3 regions of the Mesorhizobium sp. M7A.F.Ca.MR.176.00.0.0 genome follow, and region 2 is predicted to be linked to each of the others. Evidence: predicted binding sites of a transcription regulator. Region 2 holds the regulator's gene; each other region holds the start of a gene.
The links. Region 2 encodes PhoB, which activates phosphate uptake and scavenging genes when phosphate is short. Its sites were predicted from a motif close to TGTCATNNANCTGTCAT; they were not measured.

Region 1 (6,018 bases), on a different contig from region 2:
AAATGCCGTCGGCTTGCGCAGCCCGACCGAGACCGACCAGAACAAGCGGGATCAGAATGGCACGCATGGCGGTCAATCTCCGTTGCAAGCTGCCGCAGCGTAGCGCCAAACGTTATTTCTTCAAGCTCGCTTCAATCAGCAGGTCCGCGTTGCGGGCGACCGCTTGCGCCGGGCCGCCGAGCCCGAACAGCTGGCCACTGATATAGGCGCCCTCGATCAGCAGCAGCAGGCCGTCGCCGAGCGTGTCAGGGTCTTGCGCGCCCATCGCAACCGCCATGGCGCGCAGGCGGCGGCGCAATTCCTGCTTGTTGGCCTCGCTGACCACACGGGCCGGATGGCTGTGGTCGGGATATTCGACCGCCGCGTTGGTCATGCCGCAGCCGCGATAGTCCGCCACTTGCGTGCGCTTGCCGATGCGGGTCAGGAAAGCCTTGATCTGTGCGCGCGGGTCGCCGGGATGAGCCGCAACCGCCTCGTCGAAACGCTCCCAATATTCAAGATCGTACTGCCTGAGATAGGAGGCGGCCAGTTCATCCTTGGACGGAAAGCTGCGATAGAGGCTGGGCTTGGTGACACCGGCGCGTTTGACGATCTCGTCGACGCCGATCGCTCTGATGCCGCGCCGGTAGAACAGGTCATAGGCCACATCGAGGATCTTTTTGGCGGCTTTCGGCGGCGCCGATGCATGATCGTCGCTGATGGTCAGATCAATATTTTTGTCCGTTGGCATCGTGTGGCTCGATTGACAATGTTACCGATCGGTACGTATACATGCTCCCAACCTGCAACGTACCGGTCAGTAACATGATAACTCAATCCCGCCCATTTGGCCAGCGCTACGCTTTCGTCGTGGTTGGCGTCATCTTCCTTAGCCTGCTGGTCGCGGCCGGCCTGCGGTCCGCGCCCGCCGTCATGATGCTGCCGCTGGAGAACAGTTTCGGCTGGCGGCGCGACATCATCTCGCTGGCCGCCGGTGTCGGCATCCTGCTTTACGGCCTGACAGGGCCATTTGCCGCAGCCCTGATGGAGCGCATCGGGCTTCGCCGCACGCTGCTGGCCTCGCTGGTGGTGATGTCGGGCTCGACCGCGCTCAGCCTGCTGATGACCAAGCCGTGGCATCTGTTCATCACCTGGGGCGTGTTCTCGGGCATTGGTTCCGGTGCTGTCGCCAGCGTGCTCGGCGCGACCATCGTCAACCGGTGGTTCAAGACCAATCGCGGGCTTGTCATGGGATTGATGTCGGCCTCCAGCGCCTCGGGCATGCTGGTGTTCCTGCCGCTGATCGCCGCGCTGGCGCAGTCGGGCGGCTGGCAGCCGGTTGTCATTGCGGTCGCGATCGCGACCGCTGCCCTGATACCGCTGGTCTGGCTGCTGGTGCCGGAGCGGCCGGCATCGATCGGCATGGTGCGCTACGGCGCCGAGGCTGACGACGTGCCGCCCACTCCGCCTGCGTCACAGGGCAATTTTCTGGCGCATACGTTCTCGACGCTGCGCCGTGCCGCCGGCACGCGGGTGTTCTGGTATCTGTTCGCCACCTTCTTCGTCTGCGGCTTCACCACCAACGGGCTGGTCGGCACGCATCTGATCGCGTTCTGCGGCGACATGGGCATCGGCGAAGTGCAGGCCGCCGGCCTGCTGTCGATGATGGGCATCTTCGACCTGATCGGCACGACGTTGTCGGGCTGGCTCACCGACCGCTACGATCCGCGCAAGCTGCTCGGCGTCTATTACGGCATTCGTGGCCTGTCGCTGATCTATCTGCCCTATTCCGGCTTCTCGGCCACCAGCTTGATCATCTTCGCCGTGCTCTACGGCCTCGACTGGATCGCCACCGTGCCGCCGACGCTGCGGCTCGCCAACGAGGCGTTCGGCGACCGCAGCGGGCCGATCGTGTTCGGCTGGATCGTCGCCGGGCACCAGATCGGTGCGGCCGCTGCCGCCGCCTTTGGCGGCACCATGCGCGAATTGCAGGGCAATTACGAACTGGCGTTCCTGATCGCCGGCATGACGGCAATCGCCGCCGCCTGTATCTCGCTGCTGATCAACACCAGCAAGCCGGCGTTCGATCCGGAGCCGCAAGCGGCTTAGGCGCGACGCTAATCTCCCCCCTCGAGGGGAAGATGGCCGCGAAGCGGCCAGAGGGGGTCGGTCCGACTGGGCTCGGCCTCTTGCGATAGAAGGAGGTTAGCGCTCCACGCGCGGCGACCCCCTCTGTCGCCTCTGGCGACATCTCCCCCTCGAGGGGGGAGATTACCCTGTTCATTGTTATCAAACCTTCATCATCCCGAGATGCGCCTGAAACATTGACGCTGGATTTTGGTGGCACCGTTCAAGCCATCCAGGAGACAGCCATGAACAAGCTTTCGATGACCCGCCGCGCTTTCGTCACCTCCGCCGGCGCCGTTGGCCTAGCCGGCGTTTCGAGCCTGGCGCTACCCTATTATTCGCGCGCCAATCAGCGGCCTTCCTTCACCCATGGCGTCCAGTCCGGCGATGTCGACGCCACCAGCGGCGTGGTGTGGACGCGCACCGACCGACCGTCGCGCGTCATGTTCGAGGTATCGTCGACGGAGAATTTTGCCAATGCGACGCGGCTGGCGCCGCTCGATACGTCGCCGGCCAGCGACTACACGGTCAAGCGGCTGCTCACCGACCTCGCTTCAGACCAGGATATCTTCTATCGCATGACATCGGCCGATCTCGCCGACATCAATGCCGTTTCGGAGCCGATCACCGGCCGTTTCAGGACGGCGCCAGCCTCGAAGCGCGACATCCGCTTTGCCTGGTCCGGCGACACCGCCGGCCAGGGCTGGGGCATCGATGAGACCGGCATGAAGACTTACGCCACGATCGGCAAGCACACGCCTGACTTCTTCCTGCATTCGGGCGACACCATCTATGCCGACGGCGCCATGAAGGACGAGGTCGACCTGCCCGGCGGCGGCAAGTGGAAGAACGTCGTGCTGATCGACGGCAAGCGCAAGGTCGCCGAAACGCTGGACGAGTACCGGGACCAGTGGAAATACAACATGATGGACAGGAGCGTGCTCGGCCTGAGCGCCATCTGCCCGACCTTCTACCAGTGGGACGACCATGAAGTGCTGAACAACTGGTCAGATTCGAAGGACCTCAGCGCCGACAACCGCTACACGGAAAAATCCATCCACGTGCTGGCGGCCCGCGCGGCGCGGGCTTTCCACGAGATGACGACGATCCGCTACGAACCTTCCGAGCCCGGCCGCGTCTATCGCAAGATCGCTTATGGGCCGCTGCTCGACGTGTTCTTCCTCGACATGCGCTCCTATCGCGGCCCCAATGGTCCCGACATGCAGGATGAGATGACGCCGCAATCGCGCATGCTCGGCGAACAGCAGACGAAATGGCTGAAGCGCGAACTGGCGAATTCGAAGGCGACCTGGAAAATCATCGCCGCCGACATGCCGCTCGGCCTCGTCGTCTGGGACGACGGCACCAAGAAGGTTGGCGCCGAAGCGGTCAGCAATGGCGACAATGGCTTGCCAAAAGGGCGCGAGCTCGAGATCGCCGACCTGCTGCGCTTCATAAAGAATGCCGGCATCAGCAACACCGTCTGGCTCACCGCAGATGTGCATTACACGGCCGCGCATTATTACAACCCGGACAAGGCGCAGTTCCAGGAGTTCAATCCGTTCTGGGAATTCGTCTCGGGTCCGATCCATGCCGGCACGTTCGGTCCCAACGATTTCGACATGACGTTCGGTCCGGAGCTGAAGTTCATCAAGGCGCCGACCGCCGAACAGGGACAGAACCTGCCGCCCTCGGCCGGGCTGCAATTCTTCGGGCTCGTCGATATTTCAGGCGCCAGCGAGCAGATGACGGTGCGGCTGATGGATCGCGACGACAACGAACTCTACAAGGTGACGCTCGACCCGGTGCGGTCGGCGTAAGCGCGCTTCTCAACCCTCCCCCTTGTGGGGAAGGTCGGCGGCGGCTTCGCAAAGCGAAGCTGGCGAGACGGGGCGGGGGGTGAAGCGCTGACTAGTCCGGGTAGCAGACCATGGGAATATTCGGCCAGACGGCGCTGTCGCAGTTGGCGGCGTCCTGCCGCTGCTTGAAGGAGGCGCTGACCGGGCCGGTCACCATCGGGTCGACGCCGTCCGGTGCGTCGGCGAAAATCTGCTCGGCCGACTGTGCCTCTGACGGCAAGGCAGGCCGTGATTCCTTCATCGTCGCGGCCGACTGTGCGGCGTTGGCCGCCAGCAGGACGGCGAAGGCAACAGACGCGATGAGCGGCCAGAATCGGTTGAGTTTATCGGTCATGACGTTTGAACTGCCCGGGCCCCAAAGGGTTCCCGCCTTGGTTAACAAAATCATCTCACACGCAGATGCTTAAGATTTGATGAGTATTTGGTGACGCTCCTCCTCTTTCGCAACTGCGAAAAACCCTGTATGAGCCGCGCAACCGAAAGAGGCAGCGCCTTTTGGCCTGCTGCCTGCAACGCTTCCGAGACCAGAACATGAAAATCCGTAATATCGCGATCATCGCGCACGTCGACCATGGAAAGACCACCCTGGTCGACCAGCTTTTGAAGCAGTCCGGCTCCTTCCGAGACAATCAGCGCGTCGCCGAGCGCGCCATGGATTCCAACGACCTCGAAAAGGAACGCGGCATCACCATCCTGGCCAAGGCGACTTCGGTCGACTGGAAGGATACCCGCATCAACATCGTCGACACCCCCGGCCACGCCGATTTCGGTGGCGAGGTCGAACGCATCCTGTCGATGGTGGACTCAGCCATCGTGCTGGTCGACGCAGCCGAAGGGCCGATGCCGCAAACCAAGTTCGTCGTCGGCAAGGCGCTCAAGGTCGGCCTGAAGCCGATCGTCGTCATCAACAAGATCGACCGTCCGGACGCCCGTCACGTCGAGGTGGTCAACGAGGTGTTCGACCTTTTCGCGGCGCTCGACGCCACCGACGAGCAGCTCGACTTCCCGATTCTGTACGGTTCAGGCCGCGATGGCTGGGTTTCGGAAAATCCGGAAGGACCCAAGGACCAGCAACTGGGGCCGCTGTTCGACCTCGTCATCCAGCATGTGCCGGAGCCGACCGTTCATCCCGGCCCGTTCCGCATGATCGGCACCATCCTGGAAGCCAATCCGTTCCTCGGCCGCATCATCACCGGCCGTATCGAGAGCGGCACGCTGAAGGCCAACCAGCCGGTCAAGGTGCTGCACCATGACGGCACCCAGATCGAAACCGGCCGTATTTCGAAGATCCTGGCCTTCCGCGGCCTTGAGCGCCAGCCGATCGAAGAAGCGCAGGCGGGCGACATCGTCGCCATTGCCGGCCTGTCGAAGGGCACCGTCGCCGACACGTTCTGCGACCCGAGCGTGAGCGAACCGCTGCATGCGCAGCCGATCGATCCGCCCACCGTGACGATGTCGTTCCTGGTCAACGACAGTCCGTTGGCCGGCACCGAAGGCGACAAGGTGACCAGCCGCGTCATCCGCGACCGCCTGCTGCGCGAAGCCGAAGGCAATGTCGCGCTGAAGATCGAGGAATCGCCCGACAAGGATTCGTTCTTCGTCTCCGGCCGCGGCGAATTGCAGCTGGCCGTGCTGATCGAGACGATGCGCCGCGAAGGCTTTGAAATCGCCGTGTCGCGTCCGCGCGTCGTCATGCAGAAGGGCGAGAACGGCGAATTGCTGGAGCCGGTCGAAGAAGTCGTCATCGACGTCGATGAGGAGCATGCCGGCGTCGTCGTGCAGAAGATGTCCGAGCGCAAGGCCGAGATGGTCGAACTGCGCCCGTCCGGCGGCAATCGCCAGCGCATCGTCTTCCACGCGCCGACCCGTGGCCTGATCGGCTACCAGTCGGAGCTTTTGACCGACACGCGCGGCACCGCCGTGATGAACCGGCTCTTCCATGCCTATGAGCCCTACAAGGGCGAGCTGCCGGGCCGCACCAATGGCGTGCTGATTTCCAACGAACAGGGCGAATCGGTCGCCTACGCCATGTGGAACCTGGAAGATCGCGGCC
Region 2 (6,018 bases):
CATCGGCGGAGATGTACTTGTCGCCAGCGGCCTCGATCGCCGTCTTCATGGCGGCTTCGTCGGTCTTCCAGCGTTCTTCCTGGAAGTTGGACCACGAAACGCCGACGACCTTGTCCTTCGCCTGCGCGACAGACGCGAGCGTCAGCGACATGGCGGCACCCGCCAGGATGGCGGCCGTGAATCTTTTCATATTATCCTCCCTGCGCCGCGTATGGCGCGACCAAACTGACCCGAGGGCCGGCACAGAGGCTCTATTTTTTCGAGCCTCGAAAAAATACTGGGCCAACGCCCGAACGCTGTCAACATCGATTCTGATGGATTTTGATGTCATTTCGAGTTTTTTTCGAGTCTCGGAATAAATAAATGACACGGCCTGCAGCTTCTGCCAGTATTTACCGGCGTCACCGACAGCGTTCCAGGGGCAGGAGGAACCGCAGCGACCGGGAGGATATGAAAGAACATGTCGGTCGGAATCCGCCACGACGATCTGCGCCGCCGCAACCGCGCCATGGTGATCGCGGCAGTGCGCCGCGCCGGACAGCCGTCGCGAACCGAGATCGCCGCGACCACAAGCCTCAGCCATTCGACCATCTCGGCGATTTCAGCGGACCTGATCGTCGAAGGCATCCTGACCGAAAGCAAGCCGAGCGAGGCCGGCTCACTCAAACGCGGCCGGCCGCAGGTCGGCCTCAGTCTCAATCCGGAAGCGGCCGCGGTAATGACCGTGGTGCTGTCGCTGAACTTCCTCTCCGTCGCCGTCATCGACTATGCCGGCCAGGTAATATCCGAGGAACAGCGCCGGCTGGACACGCTGACGATGTCGCGCGAGTCGCTGATCGGGGAATGCACGGCCATCGTGCGGCGCCGCCTGGCAGATCCCGACCTGGACGTGCGCAGCATCGCCCGCATCGCGCTGGCCATCCAGGGCATCACCGACACCCGTGCCCGCGCCATGCTGTGGTCGCCGATCACGCCGCACACCGACATCGCCTTCGCTGACATATTCGAAGACCAGTTCGGCATCCCTGCCATAATGGAGAACGACTGCAACATGATGGCGGTGGCGCTGCGCTGGCGCGACCCCGATCGTTACCGCGACGATTTCATCGCTATCCTTTTGTCGCACGGCATCGGCATGGGACTGGTGCTGAAGGGCGAATTGTTCACCGGCACCCATTCTTCGGGCGGCGAATTCGGCCACATGATCCATCGGCCGAACGGCGCGCTATGTCGCTGCGGACGGCGCGGCTGCGTCGAAGCCTATGCGGGCAATTACGCCATCTGGCGCAACGCCAGGCAGATGGGCGAGGATGCAGAACCCGTTGCCGATGTCAGCGACGCCGACATGCGCGCCCTGGCTGCCGCGGCCCGCGAAGGTGACGGACCCGAACGGGAAGCCTATCGCAAGGCCGGCGAAGCGCTCGGCTACGGCCTCGGCAGCCTGTTCGCGCTGATCGATCCGGCGCCGGTCGCCATGGTCGGTGTCAGCGCCGCCGCCTTCGACCTGATCGAGCCGGCATTGCGGCAAGCGATTGCCCAGACCGCCGGCGGCCAGCATTCCAAATCGATTTCCTTCGACACCGAGCCGAACGAACTGCCGCTGATCCGCGAGGGCTGCGCCATGCGGGCGCTGATCTTCGTCGATCAGGAGATTTTTGCGCCGGGCGTGCAGGCGAGATCCGGTTTCGGCGGCAAGAACGTGGCGTGAGTTCAAACGAGGGAGTTCAGTCCTCTCGGATGGCGTATCCGGCCCCACGGATCGTGCGGATGACATCAGGCATACGGCCATTGTTGACCGCCTTGCGCAGCCGGCCGACATGCACGTCGACCGTGCGCTCGTCGATGTAGATCGTCTCGCCCCAGACATTGTCGAGCAGCTGGCTGCGCGAGAACACGCGGCCTGGATGGCGCATCATGAATTCGAGCAGGCGGAATTCCGTCGGCCCAAGCCGGATCTCGCTCTTCTTGCGATAGACACGGTGCGACTCGCGATCGAGCACGATATCGCCGACCTTTAGCACGCTGGACAGCACTTCCGGCTTGGCCCGGCGCAGCAGCGCCTTGACCCTGGCCATGAACTCTGGCGTCGAGAAGGGCTTGACCAGATAGTCGTCGGCGCCGGTCGACAGGCCGCGCACGCGGTCGCTTTCCTCGCCTCGCGCGGTCAGCATGATGATCGGCAGCCGCTCGGTCTCGGGACGCATTCGCAGGCGCCGGCAGAGTTCGATGCCCGAAACCGCAGGCACCATCCAGTCGAGCACCAGAAGATCGGGAACGTTCTCCTGCAGCCGGATTTCGGCCTCATCGCCGCGCGTCACCACCTCGACCTGGTAACCTTCGGATTCAAGATTGTAGCGGAGCAGCACGCCTAGCGGCTCCTCATCCTCCACCACCATGATGCGTGGTGCGATCATCGGCTGGTCACCCCTGTTATGCCGCTGGCGCGGACATTGCCGTCTCGTCCTGCTTCGGACGATTGGCTGGCAGCTGCGTGCCGGTCAAAACATAGTAGGCATTTTCGGCGATGTTGGTCACGTGGTCGCCGATCCGCTCGAGGTTCTTGGCGCAAAACAACAGGTGCGTGCACGCCGTGATGTTGCGGGGATCTTCCATCATGTAGGTCAGCAGCTCGCGGAACACCGAGGTGTATTTGACGTCGATGCGTTCATCATTGTTTCTGAGCGTGGCAAGCGCTGCCGCGTCAGCGGCGGCATACTCGTCGACGACCCCCTGCACCTGGATCAGCACCAGCTGCGCCATCGCGTCGATCGAATGCGAAAGATCGTGCGGCGTGACGCTCAGCCCGACAGTGCCGACGCGCTTGGCGATGTTCTTGGCAAGGTCGCCGATGCGCTCGAGGTCGCCGGCCATGCGGATCGAACCGACCACCGCACGCAGATCGTTGGCCATTGGCTGGCGCTTGGCGATCAGCGTGATGGCGCGATCGTCCAGCTCGCGCTGGCGGGCATCCATGATGGCATCGTCGGAAACCACGCGCTGCGCCAGCGCATTGTCCGAATTGAGCAAAGCCTTGGTCGAGCCACTGACCATCGAGCGGGCGAGATCGCCCATGTCGCGGATCAGCTGGCTGATCTGCTCCAGATCCTCATCGAAAGATGCAACGGTATGTTCACCCATGATCTTCGTCCCTCATATGCCTGAGCTCAGCCGAACCGGCCGGTGATGTAGTCCTGGGTGCGTTTGTCGTCGGGGGTGGTGAACATCTTGTCGGTGGCGCCCTCCTCGACCAGATAGCCTAGATGGAACATCGCGGTGCGCTGCGACACGCGCGCTGCCTGCTGCATCGAATGGGTGACGATGACGATCGTATAGTTCTGGCGCAGTTCGTCGATCAGTTCCTCGACGCGAGCAGTGGCGATCGGGTCGAGCGCCGAACACGGTTCGTCCATCAGGATCACCTCGGGTGACACGGCGATGGCGCGTGCAATGCACAGACGCTGCTGCTGGCCACCGGAAAGACCCGTGCCAGGTTCCTGCAAACGGTCCTTCACCTCGTTCCAGATCGCCGCCTTCTTCAAGCTCGACTCGACGATCTGATCCATGTCGGCCTTGCGCTTGGCCAATCCGTGGATGCGCGGGCCATAGGCGACGTTCTCGTAGATCGACTTGGGGAACGGATTGGGTTTCTGAAACACCATGCCGACGCGCGCCCTGAGTTCAACGACATCGATGTTCTTGTCGTAGATGTCTTCTTCGTCGAGCGTTATCTTGCCGGTTACCCGCGCGGAATCGATGGTGTCGTTCATGCGGTTGAGGCAACGCAGGAAGGTCGACTTGCCGCAGCCGGAGGGGCCGATCAGCGCCGTCACCTGATTCAGGCGGACGTCGAGATTGACATCGAACAGCGCCTGCTTCTCGCCATAGAACACGCCGACCTTGTCGCCGCGCATTTTGATCACTTCGTTCGACTTGGCGTTCATCTTATCGCCCACTGCATTTTCAAGGGACTGTTCGGTCATGATGTTCATACCAAAATGCCTTTTTTCTACCAGCGCCGCTCGAACCGACGCCGAAGCACGATCGCGGTGATGTTCATGGCCATGAGGAAGACGAGCAGGATGATGATCGCGCCCGACATGCGCTCGACGAAGGCGCGCTCGGCCTCGTTCGCCCACATATAGATCTGCACCGGCAGCGCGGTGGCCGGATCGAAAGGCGTCGTCGGTGGATCGGCGACGAAGGCGACCATGCCGATTAGCAGCAGGGGCGCGGTTTCACCGAGCGCACGCGCTAGACCGATGATGGTGCCGGTGAGGATGCCGGGTGCGGCAAGCGGCAGGATGTGCTGGAACACCATCTGCATCTTGGAGGCGCCAAGACCGAGAGCCGCCGAGCGGATCGACGGCGGCACCGCGGCAAGTGCAGCGCGCGTCGCGATGATGATCGTCGGCAGCGTCATCAGTGTCAGCACCAGGCCGCCGACGAAAGCGGCGGAGCGCGGCATGCCCAGGAAATTGATGAACACCGCGAGGCCGAGCAAGCCGAAGACGATTGACGGCACCGCTGCCAGATTGTTGATGTTGACCTCGATAAGGTCGGTGAAACGGTTCTTCTTGGCAAACTCCTCCATATAGATGGAGGCGGCGACGCCGATCGGCAGCGCCAGGAGCAACACGATTACCATCATATAAAACGAGCCGATGATCGCCACGCCCATGCCCGAGGTTTCCGGGCGGCTGGAGGCGCCGTAGGTGAACAGGCCGCTGTTGAAGTGCTCGGCCATCGCGCCCTCGGCCTTGAGCTTGTTCATCCAGGTGATCTGCTGGTCCGAGACCTTGCGTCGCGCTTCCTCGACACTGAGGTCGATCTGGCCCTTGAAAGCCGAGTCGAGATTGGCGGCGGCGAGGATGTTGACGTTGCGTGTCGTGCCGATCACGGACGGATCGGCGGCAACGATGTCGCGCAACTGGACGCGGGCGCCTTCCGACAGGAAGCCCTTGAGCTTCTGGATCATCGGCTTGTCATCAGGAGAGATGCCGAGCTTGGCCACAAGCGCGTTTTCGGCGAGCCTGGGATAATTTGCCTTGATCAGAACGCTCGGATCGGTTGCACGCTTGCCGGAAGGATCGATCACCTTCTCGTCGAACGAGATCGGCAGTGATACCGTCGTCTGCCAGAAGGCGGTGTAGCCTTTCGAGACGATGGTGATCAGCATGATTGCCAGGAACGCCAGGCCTACGGAAATCGCCACGACGCCATAGATGCGGAAACGGCGTTCGGCGGCGTAACGGGCCTTCAGGCCGATGTCGCGGCGCGGATGGGCCGCCGCCCTGACCATCGTATCCATGGAAATGTCGGTCATTCGTACTGCTCCCGATATTTGCGCACGATGTAGAGCGCGACGATGTTCATCACCAACGTCAGCGCGAACAGCGTCAGGCCGAGTGCGAAGGCGACCAGCGTCTGCGGCGAATTGAACTCGAGGTCGCCGGTGAGCTGGTTGACGATCTTGACGGTGATGGTCGTCATCGCCTCGAACGGGTTGACGGTGAGGTTGGCGGCGACGCCCGCCGCCAGCACGACAATCATCGTTTCGCCGATGGCGCGCGAGGCGGTCAGCAGGATGGCGCCGACGATGCCGGGCAGTGCAGCCGGCAGGATCACCCGCTTGATCGTCTCGGAGCGGGTCGCGCCGAGGCCAAGCGACCCGTCGCGCATGGCGCGCGGCACCGCGGTTATGATGTCGTCCGAAAGAGAGGACACGACCGGGATCAGCATGACGCCCATGACCAGGCCGGCGGTGAAGATGCTCTGGCCCTGGATGAAGGGCGAACCGCCGGTCAGCGCCGCGGACAGGTCGCGCAGGAACGGCCCAAGCGTGACGACGGCGAAGATGCCGTAGACGATGGTCGGTATGCCGGCCAGCAGTTCAAGCGCCGGCTTGACCACCGAGCGCACCTTGGGCGTTGCATATTCGGCCATGTAGACAGCCGACATCAGCCCGACCGGCACCGCAACCAGCAGCGCGACGGCGGCGATGTAGAGCGTGCCCGCAAG
Region 3 (6,018 bases), on a different contig from region 2:
GGGCAGTAGCGACGGCACCAGGATGGGAGCCATGGCGATGAGCCTGAATAGGCCCTTGAAGCGCATCTTGCTTCGGTTCAAAGCGTAGGCGAAGCCGAAGGCTATGCCGACCGTGATGATGGTGCTGATCAGCGCGATCAGGAAGGAGTTCTGGATCGAGCGGAACAGCGTTGGCGTCGAGAAGTAGGTTGTGTAGTTGTCCAACCCAAGCTCGCGCGCGGGCCTCAGCATAATGCGCCGAAAGGTGTTCGAATCGACTTCCTGCCATTCGGTGCCGCGGTGGAGTTGCGTGCCGATCAGGAAATAAGCGTCATCGGTCGTGCCGCGGACCTTGTATTTGACCGGGCTGCGGAAACTGAAATCCGGAAAGAAGCTGGTGGCCGGCAACCGACCATCGGAACTGGTCGCAAGCTTTTCTGGCGGGACCGCGGCGAGTTTCTCGTTCAGAGCGGCGGCCGTCACTGGCTCGCCGAAATTGCCGAGCTTGTCGCTGACCTGGAATTCGAACGCGCCAAGATCGAAGCTGTAGGTCGAGAACGATTTCGACAGCATCACGTAGAGCGGGGCTGCCAGCGACAGGACCAGATAGAACGAGATGACGACCAGCAGGCCGCGCTTGATCAACTCGTCCTTGTCGAGCGACTGTCGGAGTGCCCGACCGGACGGCATCAGGATATCAGTTGCCGCCGCCATGGCGCTCTCCTTGCGGGAAGACAAGCAGTCGGTCGGCGGGCAGTTCCACCGTTAGCGCTCCGCCTTCGGCGAGGCCGAGACGCCGCGTGGCGTTGACCGAGAAATCGGCGATCAGAATCTCGTCTCCAAGCTCTCCGCCGCGCAGCCGGGTGCGCCAGAACGAACCCAGGAATTCCATTTCACCGACGGTCACTTCGATCAGGTTTTCCGAAGTCTTCACCACATCGGGTGCTCCAGGCGAGCGCGAGCCCGGCCCGTGTGGAATCACGTCTTCCGGCCGAATGGCGGCGACGACTGCTTCGCCGTTCGCAAAGCTGTGCGGCGCGCATCTGAAAGCCTTCGTCCCGAAGCCTACCGAATCTGCTCCTACCGTCGCATCGAACTTGTTGGTCTCGCCGATGAAATCGGCGACGAACAGCGTCCTGGGATGGCGATAGATTTCAGTCGGGCTGCCGACCTGCTCGATGACGCCATGGTTCATGACTACAATGCGGTCGGCCAACGACAATGCTTCTTCCTGGTCGTGCGTAACCATGATCGTGGTGACGCCGAGCTTGCGCTGCAGCCCCTTGATCTCGTGGCGCAAGTGCACACGCACCTTGGCGTCGAGCGCCGACAGCGGCTCGTCGAGCAGAAGCAGGCCGGGCGAGGTGGCGATGGCCCGGGCGAGCGCGATGCGCTGCTGCTGCCCGCCGGAAAGCTGCGCTGGGTATTTCTTCGCCTGATCGGGCAAGCCGACCAGCATGAGCAATTCCTTGACGCGGGCATCGATCTCGGCGCGCGGCCGTTTGGTGTTTTCCAGGCCAAAGGCGATGTTCCTTTCAATCGTCAGATTGGGAAACAGCGCGTAGGACTGAAACACGATGCCGTAGTCGCGTTTTGACGGCGGCAGCGTTGAGATATCCGTGCCCCCCTGGCGGACGACGCCTCTGGTCTGCAGGTCGAGGCCGGCGACGGCGCGCAGCAGCGTGGTCTTGCCGCAACCCGAAGGGCCGAGAAAGCAGATGAATTCGCCTTCGTTGATGTCGAGCGAGATGTCCTTCAGCGCATGGAACTCGCCGAAGGCCTTCCAGAGATGTTCGATCCGCAGGTAAGCCGTGTTGCCGGCAGCGGTCATGGGATGCACCTCGGCCAGCGTTGCCGATAGATCAGCGACGGGTTCGTGTCTCATTTTGACCATCCGGGAAGAGTTACGAGAAGGGCGCCGCTCTGACGGCGCCCTGTCGAAATGCTCTGCGTCTAGCTCTTGGGCTCAGACTTGGCGTCGTAGCGCTTCGTCCACTCGTCGAGAATGGCCTTGCGGTGGTTGGCCGCCCACTCGAAGTCATTATCGATCATCTTGGACTCGATATCTGCGGGCAGGAATTCGACCGGCTTGGCGACATTCGGCATAGCCAGAACCGCATAACCTACATTGTACATCTCGTTGGCCTCCTTGCTGATCGACCAGTCGAGCAGCGTTTTGGCGGCTTCGAGATTTTTCGTTCCCGCAACGATCGCGGATGCCTCCATGTCCCAGCCGATGCCTTCGGACGGGATGACGATATCGAGGGGGGCGCCCTCCTTCTTCGATTTCGCGGCGCGGAACTCGAACGAGATGCCGATTACGGTTTCACCGGCGGCGGCCATTTTGCACGGCTTCGAACCAGAATGCGTGTAGGCATCAATATTCTGATGCAGGGCGTCCATATAGGCCCAACCATCCTTCTCGCCGAACAACTGCAGCCAGCTCGATACATCGAGGAAGCCGGTGCCGGACGAGGCCGGGTTCGGCATCACGATGTGACCCTTGTATTCCGGCTTGGTAAGATCTTTCCAGCTGGTCGGCTCGGTGAGGCCAAGCTTTTTGCCCTCCACGGTGTTGAAGCAGATCGAAGCCGCCCAGGCGTCCATGCCAACCCAGGCCGGTGGCGTGTCCTTGTCGACAAACTTCGGCTTGAGCAATTCGACGCCTTTTGGCGCGTAGGGCTCAAGCATGCCTTCGGTCTTCAGCACCAGAAGCGATGTAGCGGCAAGGCCCCAGACAACGTCGGCCTGCGGATTGTCCTTTTCGGCCAACAGCTTGGCGGTAACGACACCCGTGGAGTCGCGGACAAAGTTCAGTTTGATGTCGGGATGGCTCTTTGTGAAAGTCTCGGCGTAGCGGGCGAGATCTTCGGCTTCAATGGCGGTATAGACTGTCAGTTCGGAGGTTTCGGCAAAGGCGGCGGATGACATCAATGCCGCGGCGAAGGCCATTGCGATAGTTGCGTTGCGCGATTTCATGCTCAGTTCCCCTTTGATTGTTGGCACATTCTGCGATGCACTGTGACGATCTCGCCGGTGGACCTTGCGACCCTGTAGCGCTTGTGAATGTCGTCGTTGGGTCAACTCTGGGGATTGGTGATCGATAAGTAAAATCTATTTATTTTATGACAGGCAAACTTCTCCTGATAGTTGTCATGGAACTGTCGCATACCTGTTGCGGCCGCGATTTCGCGCTGCGAAAGCCCACGATTGGCAACGGAGACGGTTATGGTCAGCCGAACGAAACGCCCGTTGTCTGTGCCCGCAAACGCGGGTCGGACGAGCGGACAGTCACCACCAGATCGACGCCCCTTGCCCGTAAGCCCGCGTCGATGCCGGGGCATGCGAGCTCGCGGTCGGTGCGCACGGCCTTCATGGTCAGGCCGCCAGCACGGCGGTCTCGAGGATGTCGAGCGCACGATCGAGATCAGCTTTCGAAATGACCAGCGGCGGCGACAGCGTCAGCACATTGCCCTGGCTGACCTTGAAGCTCAGCCCCTGCCCCAGGCAAGCATAGAAGACGCGTTCGGCGAGATCGCGCGCCGGCTCGCGCGTATCGCGATCCTCGACGAGCTCGACGCCGACCATCAGTCCCCTGCCCCTGACGTCGCCGACATGGGGCGAGCGCGCCATCAGGTGCTGCATACGCTCCAGCATGTGCCGGCCAAGTTCGGCCGCGCGTTCGACCAATCCTTCCTCCAGGATGATGTCGATCGTCGTCAGTGCGGCGCGGGTCGTCACCGGGTTCTTCTCGTGGGTGTAGTGGCCGATCGCGAAGCCACCGGTGACGTCGAGGTCGCGGCGCGCGATGACGGCGGCGATCGGCAGGATGCCGCCGCCGAGCGACTTGCCGAGGACGACGATGTCGGGCGTCACATCATCATGCTCGTGGGCGAAGAATTTTCCCGTCTTGCCCAGCCCGGTCGGGATCTCGTCGAAGATCAGCAGCGTGCCGTGCCGGTCGCAGGCTTCGCGAACCCGCTTCCAGAAACCGGGCGGCGGCGGGTTGGGCGTCGCCCGCATCGGTTCTGCGACGACCGCCGCCACGTCCTGTTCGCGGCCGAGCACATAGGCGATCATGTTGGCGCAAGCGAGCCCCGAGGTTTCGAGGGAATCGTGGCCATAGGGACAGCGATAGCCGTCCCAGGGTGCGACGTGCTCGGTGCCGGTCATCATCGGGCCTGATATGTGCGAGCGGAAGGTCGCCTCGCCGCCGACGCTTGCAGCGCCGAAGCCGGCCCCGTGGAACGCATCCCAGAACGACACCGTCTTGAAGCGGCCGGTCGCGGCGCGGGCGATCTTCAGCGCGACCTCGATGGCATCCGAACCACCGGTGGTGAACAGCACCTTGCCGAGATCGCCGGGCGCCAATGCCGCCAGCTTCTCCGCCAGCTCGACGGCGGGCTCGCAGGTAAAGCGGCGCGGCGCAAAGCAGAGCTCATCGAGCTGCTTTTTGATCGCCGTGACCAGCCTTGGATGGCCGTAGCCGAGGTGATGCACGCTGTTGCCGTGGAAATCCATGAAGCGGCGGCCAGCGGTGTCCTCGATCCAGATGCCTTGCGCCTTCGCGATGGTCGAAAGGCAGGGGCTGGACAGACTCTGGTGCATGAAGGCAGCCGCGTCGCGATCGAGCAAGCCGCGGATCCGCGGATCGTCCTGCCCGGCATCCCATCGGCCGCGAGCCGCTGTGGTGTTGGAATCGCCTTCGGTGTGCACAAGCTCTTTGATCGCGGCCATCATGGTCTCCGAAACGCGAATGAGGGAGCGGCGAACGCTCCCTCGGTTGTCTTATCCGTCAATGCCGCCCGGTCAGGACCAGGGCAGCGAAAATGTCTTCACATTGGTGTAGCTCTTCATCGCCTCGATGACGCCTTCCTTGTAGCCATTGCCCGAATCCTTGATGCCGCCGAAGGGCGACATCTCGATGCGGTAGCCCGGCACTTCCCAGATGTTGACGGTGCCGACCTGAAGGCCGGCGATGTATTTCTGCATGCGCGGAAAAGAGTTGGTGCAGACGCCCGACGACAGGCCGAAGGCGGTCGAGTTGGACAGTGCGATCAGCGCATCATCGTCGTCCGGCGCGCGAACGATCGGGATGATCGGGCCGAACGTCTCCTCCATCACCAATTCGGATGTGTGAGGAACGCGATCGACGACGATCGGCGGCAGCAACGCGCCCTGACGACCCGGATTGTAGAGGATTTCGGCGCCCTGCTCGGCGGCCATGTGGACGCGGGCTTCGAACAGCGCCGCCGCCTTCTCGTGCACGACGGTGCCAAGGTCGGTCGAGCGGTCCATCGGATCGCCGAAGCGGATTTTTTTCGCCCGCTCCAGCACCAGCGGCACGAAGCGGTCGGCGACGCTTTCCTGAACCAGGATGCGCTTGACCGCGGTGCAGCGCTGGCCGGAGTTCTTTGTCGCGCCGGCGACGGCCAGATCGGCTGCCCTGGCCAGATCCTCGTCGGAGAGATCGTTGAGGATGATCAGCGGGTCGTTGCCGCCGAGTTCCAGCACCTGGCGCTTGTAGCCGGCGGTGCGGGCGATCATCTTGCCGACCGGCACGCCGCCGGTGAAAGTGATCAGGTCGATATTGTCGTTGGTGATCATCTCGTTGCCGATGTCTGCGGGCCAGCCGGTCACCACCGACAGCATTTCGGGCGGCAGACCGGCTTCATAAAGAATGTCGGCCAGGAGAAGCGCCGTCATCGGCGTCAGTTCGGTCGGCTTGACCACTACGCAATTGTTGGTGGCGATCGCCGGCGCCACCTTGTGCGAGACCATGTTGAGCGGATGGTTGAACGGCGTGATCGCCGAGATCGCCTTCAACGGCTCGCGGGTGGTGAAGATCTTGCGCGCCTTGCCGTGCGGGGTGAGGTCGCAGGAGAAGATCTGGCCGTCATCCTGGATGCACATCTGCGCCGACAGCGTGAACACGTCATAGGCACGGCCGACCTCATAGAGCGAGTCCGTCTTGGAGATGCCGAGCTCGAGCGTGATGAGATCGGAGATTTCTTCGCGGCGCGACGCCAATGCCTCGGC

Region 1: the regulator PhoB is predicted to act here: its motif matches at 2,264-2,280, upstream of EOB59_RS06030 (alkaline phosphatase).
Region 3: the regulator PhoB is predicted to act here: its motif matches at 3,131-3,147, upstream of EOB59_RS10070 (putative 2-aminoethylphosphonate ABC transporter substrate-binding protein).

The regions. Positions count from the first base shown of each region.
Region 1 covers NZ_RZTC01000010.1:25,630-31,647, forward strand. Annotated here, with positions in the region: gene EOB59_RS06015 (hypothetical protein) at 1-67, opposite strand, end outside; gene EOB59_RS06020 (TetR/AcrR family transcriptional regulator) at 113-730, opposite strand; gene EOB59_RS06025 (MFS transporter) at 805-2,088, shown strand; gene EOB59_RS06030 (alkaline phosphatase) at 2,352-3,926, shown strand; gene EOB59_RS06035 (hypothetical protein) at 4,018-4,299, opposite strand; gene typA (translational GTPase TypA) at 4,497-6,018, shown strand, end outside.
Region 2 covers NZ_RZTC01000020.1:17,194-23,211, reverse strand. Annotated here, with positions in the region: gene xylF (D-xylose ABC transporter substrate-binding protein) at 1-190, opposite strand, end outside; gene EOB59_RS09550 (ROK family protein) at 461-1,708, shown strand; gene phoB (phosphate regulon transcriptional regulator PhoB) at 1,725-2,414, opposite strand; gene phoU (phosphate signaling complex protein PhoU) at 2,431-3,138, opposite strand; gene pstB (phosphate ABC transporter ATP-binding protein PstB) at 3,165-3,989, opposite strand; gene pstA (phosphate ABC transporter permease PstA) at 4,007-5,323, opposite strand; gene pstC (phosphate ABC transporter permease subunit PstC) at 5,320-6,018, opposite strand, start outside.
Region 3 covers NZ_RZTC01000022.1:339-6,356, reverse strand. Annotated here, with positions in the region: gene EOB59_RS10080 (putative 2-aminoethylphosphonate ABC transporter permease subunit) at 1-693, opposite strand, end outside; gene EOB59_RS10075 (putative 2-aminoethylphosphonate ABC transporter ATP-binding protein) at 677-1,810, opposite strand; gene EOB59_RS10070 (putative 2-aminoethylphosphonate ABC transporter substrate-binding protein) at 1,933-2,958, opposite strand; gene EOB59_RS10065 (aspartate aminotransferase family protein) at 3,358-4,716, opposite strand; gene phnY (phosphonoacetaldehyde dehydrogenase) at 4,789-6,018, opposite strand, start outside.